One region of the Priestia filamentosa genome, then DNA from elsewhere that is predicted to be linked to it. Evidence: a T-box and tRNA genes for the amino acid it is inferred to sense, from the RefSeq annotation. Region 1 holds a T-box; the other holds one or more tRNA genes.

The links. The T-box of region 1 lies ahead of pheS (phenylalanine--tRNA ligase subunit alpha). A T-box ahead of a tRNA ligase gene usually reads a tRNA of that ligase, here a tRNA-Phe.
Region 2: it encodes a tRNA-Phe, which carries the amino acid that the T-box ahead of pheS (phenylalanine--tRNA ligase subunit alpha) is inferred to sense. The anticodon was not compared.

The regions. Positions count from the first base shown of each region.
Region 1 covers NZ_FXAJ01000001.1:159,964-167,484, reverse strand. The annotation lists gene pheT (phenylalanine--tRNA ligase subunit beta) at 1-1,032, opposite strand, end outside; gene pheS (phenylalanine--tRNA ligase subunit alpha) at 1,047-2,081, opposite strand; T-box leader at 2,150-2,385, opposite strand; gene B9N79_RS00925 (TrmH family RNA methyltransferase) at 2,448-3,191, opposite strand; gene sspI (small acid-soluble spore protein SspI) at 3,322-3,531, shown strand; gene B9N79_RS00915 (M42 family metallopeptidase) at 3,564-4,649, opposite strand; gene B9N79_RS00910 (dUTP diphosphatase) at 4,710-5,198, opposite strand; gene B9N79_RS00905 (DUF1294 domain-containing protein) at 5,214-5,465, opposite strand; gene rplT (50S ribosomal protein L20) at 5,560-5,919, opposite strand; gene rpmI (50S ribosomal protein L35) at 5,951-6,151, opposite strand; gene infC (translation initiation factor IF-3) at 6,182-6,724, opposite strand; ribosomal protein L20 leader region at 6,765-6,894, opposite strand; gene thrS (threonine--tRNA ligase) at 7,024-7,521, opposite strand, start outside.
Region 2 covers NZ_FXAJ01000008.1:31,071-38,591, reverse strand. The annotation lists gene B9N79_RS21580 (two-component system regulatory protein YycI) at 1-533, opposite strand, end outside; gene B9N79_RS21575 (YycH family regulatory protein) at 520-1,863, opposite strand; gene walK (cell wall metabolism sensor histidine kinase WalK) at 1,860-3,680, opposite strand; gene yycF (response regulator YycF) at 3,686-4,387, opposite strand; tRNA gene B9N79_RS21560 (tRNA-Phe) at 4,796-4,868, opposite strand; tRNA gene B9N79_RS21555 (tRNA-Asp) at 4,870-4,945, opposite strand; tRNA gene B9N79_RS21550 (tRNA-Glu) at 4,975-5,046, opposite strand; gene B9N79_RS21545 (adenylosuccinate synthase) at 5,188-6,480, opposite strand; gene dnaB (replicative DNA helicase) at 6,671-7,521, opposite strand, start outside.

The DNA.
Region 1 (7,521 bases):
AGATTCTAATAATACATTTATTGTATCATCTTTCACTTCAGAGTCCGCTCCCCCCATTACTCCAGCAAGAGCAATTGGCGTTTCTCCGTTTGTGATAACAAGATGATCACCTTTTAACGTTCTTTCTTGATCATCCAACGTTGTAATTTTTTCTCCTTCTACCGCATGACGAACGAGAATTTCTTTTGAACCAATTCGATCATAGTCAAAGGCATGAAGAGGTTGCCCATATTCTAAAAGAACGTAGTTTGTAATATCAACAACATTGTTATGCGGACGGATTCCAGCTGCCATTAGACGTGTTTGCATCCACAATGGAGATGGTCCAATCTTTACATTTTTAATAATGCGTGCAATATAAAGTGGATTATCTTCTTTTGCTTCAACGTTTACTCTAATATAGTCTTCTGCTTTTTCACTGCTTTCTTGAAGCTCAACGCTTGGGTATTTCACTTCGTTATCTAAAATAGCTCCAACTTCGTATGCAACTCCAAGCATGTTTAAGCAATCTGCACGGTTTGGCGTTAAGCCAAGCTCAAGAACGTGGTCATCCAGATTTAAAAGTTCAAGTGCATCGCGCCCTATTTCCGCATCATCTGCAAATACAAAAATGCCTTCTTGGTATTCTTTTGGAACAAGCTTACCTTCAATACCAAGCTCTTGAAGAGAACAAATCATACCGTGGGATGCTTCACCACGAAGCTTTGCTTTTTTAATTTTGAAATTCCCTGGTAGTACAGCGCCAACTTTTGCTACTGCTACCTTTTGACCTTTAGCAACATTTGGAGCACCACAAATAATTTGTACAGGTTCTCCTTCTCCAACATCAACAAGACATTTATTTAATTTATCAGCATTTGGATGCTGCTCACATTCTAAAACATGACCAACAACAACGCCTTTGATTCCTTTGTTTAACGTTTCTACGCCTTCTACTTCAATTCCTGTGCGGGTAATTTTCTCTGCTAGTTCGTTTGGGTCAATTCCTTCTAAATTAATATATTGTTCTAACCAACGATAAGATACAAACATATTAGAACCTCCTCTTATGCTCTTTTAAATTGTGTTGTGAATCGAACGTCGTTTGTATAGAATTCACGAATATCTTCAATTCCGTAGCGCAGCATGGCGATACGCTCTGCACCAATTCCAAATGCAAATCCTTGATACTCTTTTGAGTCAAAACCGGCCATTTCAAGTACGTTTGGATGCACCATACCTGCTCCTAGAATCTCAATCCAGCCTGTTTTCTTACAAACGTTACACCCTTTACCAGAACATTTGAAACAAGAAACATCAACTTCTACAGATGGCTCTGTAAACGGGAAGAAACTTGGACGAAGACGAATTTCACGCTCTTCTCCAAACATTTTTTTCGCAAATACTTCAAGCGTTCCTTTTAGATCACTCATGCGAATGTCTTTATCTACAACAAGCCCTTCAATTTGGGTAAACTGATGTGAATGTGTTGCATCATCATTGTCACGACGATACACTTTACCAGGGCAAATAATTTTAACAGGTCCCTTGCCTTCACATGCAACCATCGTACGAGCCTGCACAGAAGATGTATGCGTGCGGAGTAGCGTATCCTCTGTAATGTAAAATGTATCTTGCATATCGCGAGCAGGATGACCCTTTGGTAAATTTAAAGCTTCAAAGTTATAGTAATCTTTTTCAACTTCAGGACCTTCTGCAATGCTGTAACCCATCCCAAGGAATAGATCTTCCATTTCTTCAATAACAGCCGTAAGCGGATGATGATTTCCTGTTTTCACAGGACGCCCAGGTAATGTTACATCAATGGTTTCTGAAGCGAGTTGGCGCTCTACTTCTTCCTCTTCTAGACGAGCTTGTTTTGCCGCAATTTGAGAGGCAATTTCTTCACGTACTTCGTTTGCTAATGATCCAATAACAGGACGTTCCTCTGCTGACAGCTTCCCCATGCCGCGAAGAACTTCTGTAATAGGACCTTTTTTTCCTAAATATGCAACGCGAACGTCATTAACTTCTTTTAAATTCTGTGCGCTTTCCACTTTTCCTAACGCTTCTTCTTTCAGCTCTTGCAAACGTTCTTTCATGAACTAACATCCTCCTTTTAACTTCTGTGCTGTATTCTAAAAAACAACAATAAAAAACCCCATCCCTAGAAAGGGACGAGGTTTGATCGCGGTACCACCCTTGTTAATGTATCATAAAGATATCATTCAACTTTATTTCAATAACGGCATTTTACCGGTACACTTTTACATTTAAAATTAAATGGTCCCAGTGCCAACTCGAGAGGTGAACGTTCACTTCGTTTCTCCATAAAAATGCTTTCAGTCACGGCATCTTCTCCCTGATTGTGAAACATAAGCTACTATTCTCTGTCATTGTTTTTACAGCTATATTTTATTTCTTATAGAACTATTATAGGTAAAACATATGCAGGATGCAACAAAGGATTAAACGAAATGATAAAGGACAATGCCTGCTGCAACTGCTACGTTTAATGATTCACTTTTCCCGATAATCGGAATGTAAAGGTTTTGAGTTGTCATCTCTAAGTATTCTTCCTTTACACCACTTCCTTCATTCCCAAGCAGAATAGCAAACTTTTCACTTTTTTCAACTTCACGATATGGTAAAGCATTTTTCAAAGATGTACCATACACTGGGACTTGTCTTTCCTTAAGCTCAGAAATAAATGCACCAAGGTCTTCCCTAATAATTGGTACATGAAATAGAGCACCTTGTGTAGAACGAATTGTTTTCCCGTTATAAAGGTCTACTGTTCCTTTTCCTAATACAACAAGCTCAATGCCAGATGCTTCTGCCGTTCTAATAATCGTCCCTAAGTTTCCAGGGTCTTGAATACCATCAATTAATAATATTTTTTCGGCAGGTTTCCCTTTATCTTCTTCTCTCATTTCACAAACCGCTAGAATTCCTTGTGTTGTTTCAGTATCCGCTATTTCTCTAATAAGTGAACTAGGAACAATATACACTTCACATTCCTTCACATCCCAATGATTTGGAAGTGCAATGTCTTCACTCATAATGAGTTCACGAACACCGTGCTTTAAAGCTTCTTCAACAAGATGATAGCCTTCAACGAGAAAAAGACCCTCTTTTTCTCGCTCTTTACGTGTTTTTAACTTCTTCCACGCTTTTACACGAGGGTTTTTTACTGAGTCAATTCGTTTCACAATATATCTCCTTCTACAGCATTTGGTGCTGATTCAATCTCTGCTTCTAAAAGTATGCTAACAATACATATAATTCCTTTCACCTGAAAATAATAAAACTGTTCATTACAATGTAACGAGGTGATAAAGAATGGATTTAAACTTGCGCAATGCTATTATATCGAATGTATCCGGTAATTCTCAACAAGAGCTTGAAGCAACAATTAAAGATGCAATCGAAAGTAAGGAAGAAAAAATGCTTCCTGGCCTTGGTGTTTTATTTGAAATTATTTGGGAACATTCAAATCGCGAGGATCAAGAAGAGATGCTTTCAACCCTTGAACAAGGATTAAGTAGCTAATAAAAAAGGAGCTCATATGAGCTCCTTTTTTATTAGTTAAACGTAATTTCATTTACTTTATCACGGTCAAGTCTCTTCACAACTTCTGTGATCAGCTTCACTGTATTTTCATAATCATCACGATGAAGCATTGCAGCGTGTGAGTGGATATAACGCGTTGCAATTGTAATAGAAAGCGCAGGAACTCCGTTTGCTGTAAGGTGAATAGCACCAGAATCCGTACCACCGCCTGCCATTGCATCAAACTGATACGGAATATTCAACTCATCTGCTGTATCTGTTACAAGGTCACGAAGGCCTTTATGAGAAACCATTGAGGCATCATAAAGGATAATTTGAGGACCATTCCCCATTTTACCTAATGCTTCTTTTTCTGTGACACCAGGTGTATCTCCTGCAACCCCAACATCAACACCAAATGCAATATCAGGTTCAATTTGCGTTGCAGATGTGCGAGCACCCCGTAAACCAACCTCTTCTTGAACAGTACCAACTCCATAGACAACGTTCGGATGATTTTCATTTTTTAATCCTTTTAAAACATCAATTGCAATAGCGCACCCGATTCGGTTATCCCAAGCTTTTGCTAGCATCATTTTTTCATTTTGCATCACAGTAAACTCAAAATATGGGACAACTTGGTCTCCAGGACGAACGCCAAACTCTGACGCTTCCTCTTTGCTGCTTGCGCCAATGTCAATGAACATGTCTTTAATTTCAACCGGTTTTTTTCGCGCTTCTGGAGGAAGAATATGCGGTGGTTTTGAACCGATAATCCCTGTCACATCTCCTTTAGAAGTAACAATTGTGACACGCTGGGCAAGCATAACTTGTGACCACCAGCCTCCAACGGTTTGGAAACGAATAAATCCTTTGTCATCAATATTTGTTACCATAAAGCCGACTTCATCTAAGTGACCTGCAATCATAATTTTGGGACCATTCTCATCTCCCACTTTTCTTGCAATTAAGCTTCCTAAACGATCCGTTGTCACGTCGTCTGCGTAAGATGATATGTACTTCTCCATAACGGCTCGAACTTCGCGTTCATTTCCTGGAATTCCTTTTGCGTCTGTTAAGTCTTTAAGCATTGTTAGAGTTTCATCAAGTTTAGCCACCCTATTCAGCCTCCTTAAAGGTAAATTCTTCTTTATTATATCGAAAAAGAACCTTTTATTCTAATATCCTTGCTCTTGACGCTTGAAATTTTCTTCATTTTTCTCTAAATATGCACGTTTGATATCCTCAGCCGAAAAGCCTAGAAGATGGCCAAGCTGTAAATAAGCTGAGAACATTGCCTCATAGTGCTGTTCTTCTTGATTGACTTGAAAGGCAGAAATGGTTTGATATGCGTATAAAAACTGCTCATTTATATTATTGTCATTTTCTTCTTTTTTAAAATCTTTTTCTTGGTCAATATTTATTTCAAGTCCTAGAGAAAGGATGAAATGGATTCCGTCTACATACTCTTCTAAGATTACTTCTCGTTCTGCCGGTTTCTTTAAACTCCAAAATTTAAAGCAGCGCGTCTCATTTGCAAGCTCTCCTAATTCTACAAGAAGAGCTAGCGTTTTACGTTGGATTAATGATTCTTCCTGTAACCCGTGTTTTTGTTCAATATGTGTATCAAGCTCGCGTTGCATTGAAAATAACTGTGTAAAGTTCATAAAGAATTCTCCTTTTTATTTCAATATTATGTAGATAAAAGCAATGTGAAGCAGCATAAAAAGCGGAAAGCCAACTGTGAAACTTGGATGTTTCGTTTTGTGACGATACGTGTACATCCCAATGGTTTCGCCAAGTGCTCCTCCAAGCAGGGCAATTAGAAAAAGCGTTTTTTCTGAAATTCGCCAAGCATGCTGTTGTGCTCTTTTTTTATCTTCTCTCATTATGAGTAAGCCAATTATATTTACAATGACATAATAAATTACCATATATAACTCCTTAATAGAAAAGCTCTCCTCTTCATTATAAAGAGCAGAGCTTTTTTCGTCCAAATAAAAAAGGTGCCGCTTGGACACCTTTATATTATTTGTTTAGTTGAGCTTTTGCAGCGTTTGCTAATTCAGCAAATGATTTCTCATCAGTGATAGCTAGGTCTGCTAGCATTTTACGGTTAACTTCGATACCAGCTAGTTTAAGACCATGCATTAAACGGCTGTAAGAAAGACCGTTTGTACGTGCAGCCGCATTGATACGTGTGATCCATAGTTTACGGAAGTCACGTTTCTTTTGACGACGGTCACGGTATGCATACATTAGAGATTTCATAACTTGTTGATTTGCTACTTTATATAAACGATGTTTAGAACCGAAAAAACCTTTAGCTAACTTAAGTACTCTTTTGCGACGACGACGCGTCACTGTTCCGCCTTTTACGCGTGGCATAATAATTCCCTCCTGTGTATCTAACTATAAATTACTTAACGTTGTGTAATAATTGGTTGATGCGTTTGTAGTCTCCAGAGCTTACAAGAGCACCTTTGCGTAGTTTACGCTTTTGTTTTGTTGATTTGTTTGCAAATAAGTGACTTGTGTAACCGTGAGAACGTTTAAGTTTACCAGATCCAGTTTTCTTGAAACGTTTTGCAGCTCCACGATGTGTTTTCATTTTTGGCATGAGATGTTCCTCCTCATCTAATTTTAAAAATTATTTATCCGTCTTAGGCGTAAGCATAAGAAACATGCTACGACCGTCCATTTTCGGAGCAGATTCTACAGCAGCAATATCTGCACATTCTTCTGAAAAACGGTCAAGTACACGCTGACCAATCTCTTTATGAGTAATGGCGCGACCTTTAAAACGAATAGCCGCTTTTACTTTATCACCTTTTGATAAAAATTTGCGTGCATTGCGAAGCTTTGTATTGAAATCATGTTCATCAATAGAAGGGCTCAAACGAACCTCTTTCACATTGATCACTTTTTGATTTTTACGTGCTTCTTTTTCTTTCTTTTGTTGCTCGAAGCGGTATTTACCATAATCCATAATACGGCATACCGGTGGCTTTGCGTTTGGCGCAACTAGCACTAGATCTAAGTTTACACGACCTGCCATTTCAAGCGCTTCTTGCTTAGATTTAATTCCGGCTTGATCTCCGTTTTGATCGATTAAGCGTACCTCACGAGCGCGGATGCTCTCATTGATTAAAGTGTTATCCTTGCTAATAAGTAGCCACCTCCAAGGTTTTATAGGGAATACGTTTGGGATTGAAGCACTCTGTTGATAGTAGTCAATAAAAAACGTGTGAGCACAGAGCACCCACACGTCAGCTTTTATATTATCATAAAAGTTGTGTTGAAACCTATCAACTGCAAAAGATGCGTCAATCAGGTGAGAAGCGGGTGCCTCTTCTTTCCACAAACAAGTATTCAATTTACCTTAGAAATCATATCACATCTCAACTGAGCATGTCAACAAATTGCTTTAAAGTGCAACAAAAACTATTTTAGCAGAGCACTCAAAAATATGCAACAATTTTTATTAACAAATTACTTTCCTTTTTGTTCAACTTCGTTTTTAAGAGCTGAAAGGAAGGATTCAAAGCTTACTGTTTCTGACTTCTGCTCACCGTATTTTCGAACGTTTACAGCTTTCTCATCACGTTCTTTGTCTCCTACAACAAGCATGTATGGAATTTTTTGCATTTGAGCTTCACGAATCTTATATCCCATTTTTTCATCACGCTCATCAATTTCAACACGTAATCCTGCTTGACGAAGCTCATCTTCAATTTGTTTTGCATACTCTAAATGCACATCAGGTGATACAGGAATGACTTTTGCTTGAATAGGAGCAAGCCAAGTTGGAAATGCACCTTTATACTCTTCAATAAGGAAAGCAACAAAACGTTCCATTGTTGATACAACTCCACGGTGGATAACAACAGGACGATGCTGTTTGCCATCTTCTCCAATGTAAGTTAAATCAAAACGCTCTGGAAGTAAGAAGTCAAGCTGAACAGTTGAAAGTGTTTCGTCTTTGCCAAG
Region 2 (7,521 bases), on a different contig from region 1:
TCTAGCATCCTTTGTTTGTAAGATACCATTTCATTCTTTTCATTAAGTTGAATGGTAATAAAGGTTTTAGTGTTATCATAAACAGGCTTTTGTTTATACAACTGGGCAAACGTAATTTGCCCACCATCTTTATCAATCTGTACTAGCTTATACTGATCCCCATTTATCATGTTCTTTTTCACAAAGTCTTCTAATTTGTTCTCTTCATCAGAAGAAGGTAAAGAAGTTGGCTTTATGAACTCTCCATGAATTTCTTTCCCATCTTCCTGAACCTCAACCTTTTGCTCTTTTAAACTACTCGTTTCTTTTTCCGTAAATGTATGAACATACGCTTTAATATATCCTGCCTGCTGATTACTGATTGGGGACTCTTTAAACGTAATATTAGCATCTTGTAATAATTCTTCACCTGTACGTTCTGAAATCACATCAAGCTGGTTAGCTTCCCTTTTAACCATAAATTGACGAGCAAGAAAAAGGTCCAGGATAAAGAAGATAACGATAAAAATCGTTTTCGTCTTATTCCAATCCATCCTTATCTCCTCCTTGCTCTGCTTTATCTACAATTTTGTACCATATTCCATCATACTTATAAAACCAATATGGCTTGAGCGTAATTACATTTGTAAAATCTTTCTCTGTTTGCAGCTCATAGCCTACTACAATATTTTTTAATTTGCTGTCATCAAAGTCTTCTCTTGCTTTAATTTCTTTTATAACATCTTCACCAGATGGTAATTTAATCTTTTTTCCATACTCATCTGAAAGTTTCCCTAATTGAAAGGTTGGACGTTTATAATCAGAGATATTTTGTCCTGAAGATTGTAACGTAACCTTCGATAAATCATCATCATTAAAAACAGGATAATAATCTTCATGAAGCTGGAATGTTACACTCTGAGCTGGAACAGTACTATCCCATTCTGTTAAATAATATGGATCTGTCCACCCTGCATGAGCGTTCACAAAGTCAAATGATCTTTTTATCGCTCCCTCTTTATCTATGCCTACATTTTGGTCCGCATCTTCATAGTTTGTGTATGCCATCAATGGTTTTGTTTTGGACAATTCCAACATTCGCTTTGAATCGTTATAAACAGTTTGACCTGAAAGCTCATTTTCTTCAACGATTTTCATATTATCAAACAATGCATTGCGAAACTTATCAGATGAAATCATTTCTTGTTTATAACTTTTTTGTTGAAGTGGGGTTGGTTGCTCTGGTAAGAAAAGGACTGATTTATCTTCTCTTTTAAATGCTATATAATCCTGTCCATTACTTTGTATGTCTTTATAATGTTTCTCCCATGCAGCTTCATTAAATCCCTTTATATTCGCCTCGTAAATCTCTTCTGTTTCGTAATTAACAAAATAGATACGCACAGACTGTGAGACATTGTCTGCTTGACCTGGCTTAAGAATGATTCGGTCAAATGCCCCCGATGGCATTGTCCCTTTTACTTCATACATACTTTGAAAAGTTGATAATGGCATCTCTGTAGGATAAAGAATTTCCATTGTCTGATTTCCATGTACAAAATTATAGAAATCCTCTGGACGCTCAAAAGAAGTATTCGAAATACGAACCACATCAGAAATAGACCATTTCTTCATCTCATTTGTCCATGTATCCATATCTTTATTGAGAAGTCCCTTATGAGCAGAAGCAAAGTGAGCTAAAATTAAAGATGGCTGAATATGGTCTTCTAACATCTTAGTTTTGCCGATTTTCACATCGTCTACATAAGGTGAATTATCCATCTTTTTATATGTAGGCGTGTAGGTCCATAACGTCCACGTTAAAATAAGGCTAACTAAAATTAAACATGACAGTACTACGGTTTTGATATTTTCATATCTCATATCCATTCATCCTCGTCTTGTTCTACTTGTAAGGGAAGCGTAAAGTGAATGGTTGTGCCTTTTCCTTCTTTACTTTCAGCCCAAATTTCACCTTTATGAGCTTCAATCATTTCCCGGGCAATGGCTAAGCCAAGACCTGTTCCTCCAAGTTGTCTTGTTCTCGCTTTATCTACTCGGTAAAAGCGTTCAAAGATTTTTTTCACTTTTTCACGAGGAATTCCCATCCCTTCATCCTTCACACTAACAAGAATGAAGAACTCTTGAGGCTGAACAGAGAAAGTCACTTTTCCGCCCTCAGGGGAATATTTAATTGCATTTGAAATAATATTATCTAATACTTGTGTAATTTTATCTTGATCAAATTGAATTGAGATTGGTCCTTCTGGAAGTTTGCGAACAAACTCGATATTTTGACTTTTGCTCATATCAAAGCGATCAATAATATGGTTATAGAAATCAATAAAATCCACTTGTGACTTTGTCAAATGATAATCTCTGCTGTCCATTCTTGATAGCTGAAGCAAATCATTAACAAGTCGAATCATCCGCTCTGTTTCTGTTTGCGTAACGTCTAGAAAACGCGGTGCAATCTCTTTATCTTGCCATGCTCCTTCTGCAAGAGCTTCTAAATAGCTACGCATCGTTGTAAGCGGTGTGCGGAGCTCATGTGAAACGTTCGCAACGAATTCACGACGTTCGCGATCAATTTTTTCTTGCTCTGTAATATCATGAAGCACAACGATAATTCCATTAATAAATCCTGTTTCTTTCTGAATAGGAGACACAGTAGCTCTTAGAATATATGGCTCATCGTATTTATCAAACTCTAAAATAAGTGAATTTTGCTCTTCCAATAACGTATCAAACGTGTATTCTTTTTCAATATTTAACAACCTCAAGATAGATTCTGAAAGAACAGTTTCACGTGAAACATCTAGCATTTGTCCAGCAGGCTCATTAATTAAAATAACGCGACCTTTTCGGTCTGTTGCAATGACTCCATCTGTCATATTTGTTAATACAGAAGCAAGCTTCCGGCGCTCCCCTTCTGTTGTTGCTTGTGCTTCTTGAAGTTTTCTCGTCAAATTGTTAAATGTAATGGCCAGCTGACCGATTTCATCATAGCCATACACTTTTACTTTACGTGAGAAGTTTCCTTTCGCCATTTCAAGTGCTTGGCGGCGCATATCGGACATTGGTCTTGTAATGGTACGAGCTAAAAGAATTCCCAAAATAGCTGTTAGTAAAAGAGAAAGAAGCGTTCCTTTTGCAAAAATAGCGTTCACTTGTTTCATTTGCTCGTAAAGAGATTCCATTGAAGCCTCAAGATAGATAGCTCCAACTGTTCCTTCACTAGAATTGATCGGAACAGCTACAACTCTCACTCTCTCGCCTTTCTCATTCACCATCATATTATTATAAGTACCGCCTGATAACGCTTTGTTCAAAGGATCCGTGACGGATTTTTTACCAATGGCACTTTTAGTATCATAATTGGATACTGCAAGAACTTGATGATTTTTATCCACCACACTAATCTCATTAATATCCTGAGATTTAAAATCATTGAGAAGTTTGGCAATCTCATCTTCCAGAGTTGGATCCCCTTCATCTCTTTTTTCAGTCATTTCTTTTTCCACACTATATGCTAAAACATCTACACGTTCATTAATTGAATTACTAAAGTTTGTAATATTATTCTCTTCCTGCTTTTGGACAAAATAGGCCCCAATAATTTGGGTGGCAATTAAAATAAGTAAAATATAAATTAACACAAACTTAAAATGAATCGATTGAAAGAATCTAACCTTTTTCATTTCTACTACTCCTGCTCTGGATTACGGAGATAGTACCCCACACCTCTTCGTGTTACAATCCAAGTTGGATGACTTGGGTTGTCTTCAATTTTCTCACGTAAACGGCGAACTGTTACGTCAACAGTACGTACGTCTCCAAAATAGTCATAACCCCACACTGTTTGCAATAAATGTTCACGAGTCATAACTTGTCCAATATGTTTAGCTAAATAATGTAGGAGCTCAAACTCACGATGAGTTAGTTCAATAAGCTCTCCACGTTTAGATACAATATATGCATCAGGATGGATCACTAAAGAGCCAATCTGAATTTCATTTTGTTGCCCTGCTTCAGAAGCTACTGCTTGATGACGGCGCAGATTTGCTTTTACTCGAGCAATTAATTCCCTTGTGCTAAATGGTTTTGTGACATAGTCATCTGCTCCTAGCTCAAGACCTAATACTTTATCAATTTCTGAATCTTTAGCTGTTAGCATAATAATAGGCATTTCATATTTTTTGCGAATCTCTCGGCAGACTTCCATCCCATCTTTTTGAGGAAGCATAATATCTAATAAAACAAGTTCTGGCTGCACTTCTTCTACTTTTTCTAATGCTTCTACTCCATCGTAAGCGCAGTGAACTTCATATCCTTCTTTTTGTAGGTTAAATTTTAAAATATCCGCGATTGGTTTCTCGTCATCAACGACTAGAATACGTTTATCCATTTTATCCGGCTCCTTTAATTGCATAAAATCATACGAATACATCGTACCTTTATTATACTGCATACACACTTTAACATTCTAATATAGTTTGGTCTATATTGCTCATTTCCACTACAGGAAAGCCTCTAGACAGAGCTAGAGGCTTTTATTTTGCTATATTCATCTCTATTGTATATATCATGAAAAATAAATTCTGGATGCCTTTAACATCCTTCTCCCTCTAAGAAAGAGAAATTTAGTTACTTAAAATATAAAAAGGCATTTTTTCCAACTTCATTAATGTATCATACCTTAAAAAATATATCATTGATAAAGGAAAATTTGTAATTCATTTGTATTACTTTTGTCACATGTGAAAAGTCTTTTTCCCATACAAAAAACACGACAATATTTGTCGTGTTTTAGAAGTGGCTCAGGACGGAATCGAACCGCCGACACATGGATTTTCAGTCCATTGCTCTACCAACTGAGCTACTGAGCCATGGCGGTCCCGACGGGAATCGAACCCGCGATCTCCTGCGTGACAGGCAGGCATGTTAACCGCTACACCACGGGACCAAACCGTGTTAAAGTATGTATTATAAAGATGACCCGTACGGGATTCGAACCCGTGTTACCGCCGTGAAAGGGCGGTGTCTTAACCGCTTGACCAACGGGCCACATTGATTAATATCTTAGCGACATTGATTATAATATCATCACTTTAAACATAAAGCAATAGTATTTTAGAAATTTATTCACTTTTTTTGAAAAAAGTTTTAAAAAAAGAAAAAAAGCCTGCAATTTGCAGGCTTTTCCCTTTATCTTGGACCATATACGCTGCGAATAACGTTTGTTTGTGTGCGATCAGGACCGACTGAAAAGACTGATAGCGGAATTCCTGTAAGTTGTGACACACGTTCAATATAATGACGAGCATTTTCAGGGAGCTCACTTAAAGATTTCACACCTGTGATATCTTCGGTCCAGCCAGGCATTTCTTCGTAAACAGGTTCACATTCTGCTAATGCTTTTAAGCTTGCTGGGAATTCTTCGATAACTTCCCCTCTATAGCGATATGCAACACAGATTTTCACTGTTTCAAGGCCTGTTAATACATCAATAGAGTTAAGAGATAGGTCTGTAATGCCGCTAACACGACGAGCATGACGAACAACAACGCTATCAAACCAACCAACACGGCGTGGACGACCTGTTGTTGTACCATATTCACGTCCAACTTCACGGATTTGTTGACCAATTTCATTATCTAACTCTGTTGGAAAAGGACCGTCACCAACACGTGTTGTATAAGCTTTTGCTACTCCAACAACGTGCTTGATTTTACTTGGACCAACACCAGAACCAATTGTTACACCACCTGCCACAGGATTTGAAGATGTAACAAATGGATATGTTCCTTGGTCAATGTCTAGCATAACGCCTTGTGCTCCTTCAAATAGAACACGACGACCTTCATCAAGAGAATCATTCAAAACAACAGATGTATCACAAACATATTTTGCAAACTGTTGACCATATTCATAATACTCATCTAGAATATCTTCAATCTTGAAGCCTTCTACTTCGTACATTCTTTCAAAAAGACGGTTTTTCTCTTGTAGATTCTGTTTTAATTTTTCTTCGAATGATTCACGATCTAAAAGATCTGCAATTCGGATTCCAACTCGAGCAGCTTTGTCCATGTATGCTGGACCAATTCCTTTTTTCGTTGTTCCAATCTTGTTTGCACCTTTGCGCTCTTCTTCTACTTCATCTAGTTTGATGTGGTATGGAAGAATAACATGTGCACGGTTACTAATACGTAAATTGTCTGTTGTTACATTACGATCGTGTAAATACTTAAGTTCTGTGATAAGTGCTTTTGGATCTACAACCATTCCATTACCAATAACACAAATCTTATCACTATAAAAAATTCCTGAAGGAATTAAATGTAGTTTATATGTTTCACCATTGAATTTAATTGTATGTCCTGCATTATTTCCACCTTGATAACGAGCAATTACCTCAGCATTTTCTGAAAGGAAGTCAGTAATTTTACCTTTTCCTTCGTCTCCCCACTGTGTACCAACAACTACTACAGAAGACATATGATCGCACCTCCGCCTTTACAATTAGAAGTCTATTTCCTTATTGAACGTTCTAAGTGTACCAATTTAAGATTTGCAAGTCAACAAAACACGAACAATTAATATTTCTTTTTCAAATATGTTCGCCTAAAAAGCGTTTTCTTTATTCTAAAAAAGTAAAAAAACCTCTTCATCAATTATGAAGAGGTTTCTACGAAGCTGGCGGAGGTGCACTTGCATCGTCAAAACGCCGCTCAAGGTTTACGAATTTATTATATTCTTTTACGAAAGCAAGCTGAACAGTTCCAACAGGACCATTACGCTGCTTTGCGATAATAATCTCGATAATGTTTTGATTTTCTGTTTCTTTATCATAATAATCATCACGGTATAAGAAAGCTACAATATCAGCATCCTGCTCAATACTTCCTGATTCACGAATATCAGACATCATTGGACGCTTATCTTGTCTTTGTTCAACTCCACGAGAAAGCTGTGAAAGCGCAATTACAGGGACTTCTAACTCACGTGCTAACCCTTTTAAGGCACGAGAAATCTCAGAAACTTCCTGTTGGCGGTTTTCACCTTTATGGCGTCCACTACCTTGGATAAGCTGTAAATAATCAATTAAGATCATTCCAAGGCCATTCTCTTGTTTTAAACGTCGACATTTTGCTCTAATATCGCCTACACGTATCCCAGGAGTATCATCAATATAAATCCCTGCATTTGAAAGAGAACCCATTGCCATCGTCAATTTGCTCCAGTCCTCTTGAGTGAGATCCCCAGTCCTCATATTTTGAGCATCAATATTTCCTTCTGCACATAGCATACGCATAACAAGCTGCTGAGCACCCATCTCAAGACTGAAAATGGCCACATTCTCATCTGTTCGAGTAGCTACGTTTTGTGCGATATTTAAGGCAAAAGCAGTTTTCCCCACAGAAGGACGAGCAGCAACGATAATGAGGTCATTTCGCTGAAATCCTGCCGTCATTCGGTCTAGCTCAGTAAAACCTGTTGGGATACCTGTAATATCTCCCTTTCGATTTTGAAGCTCTT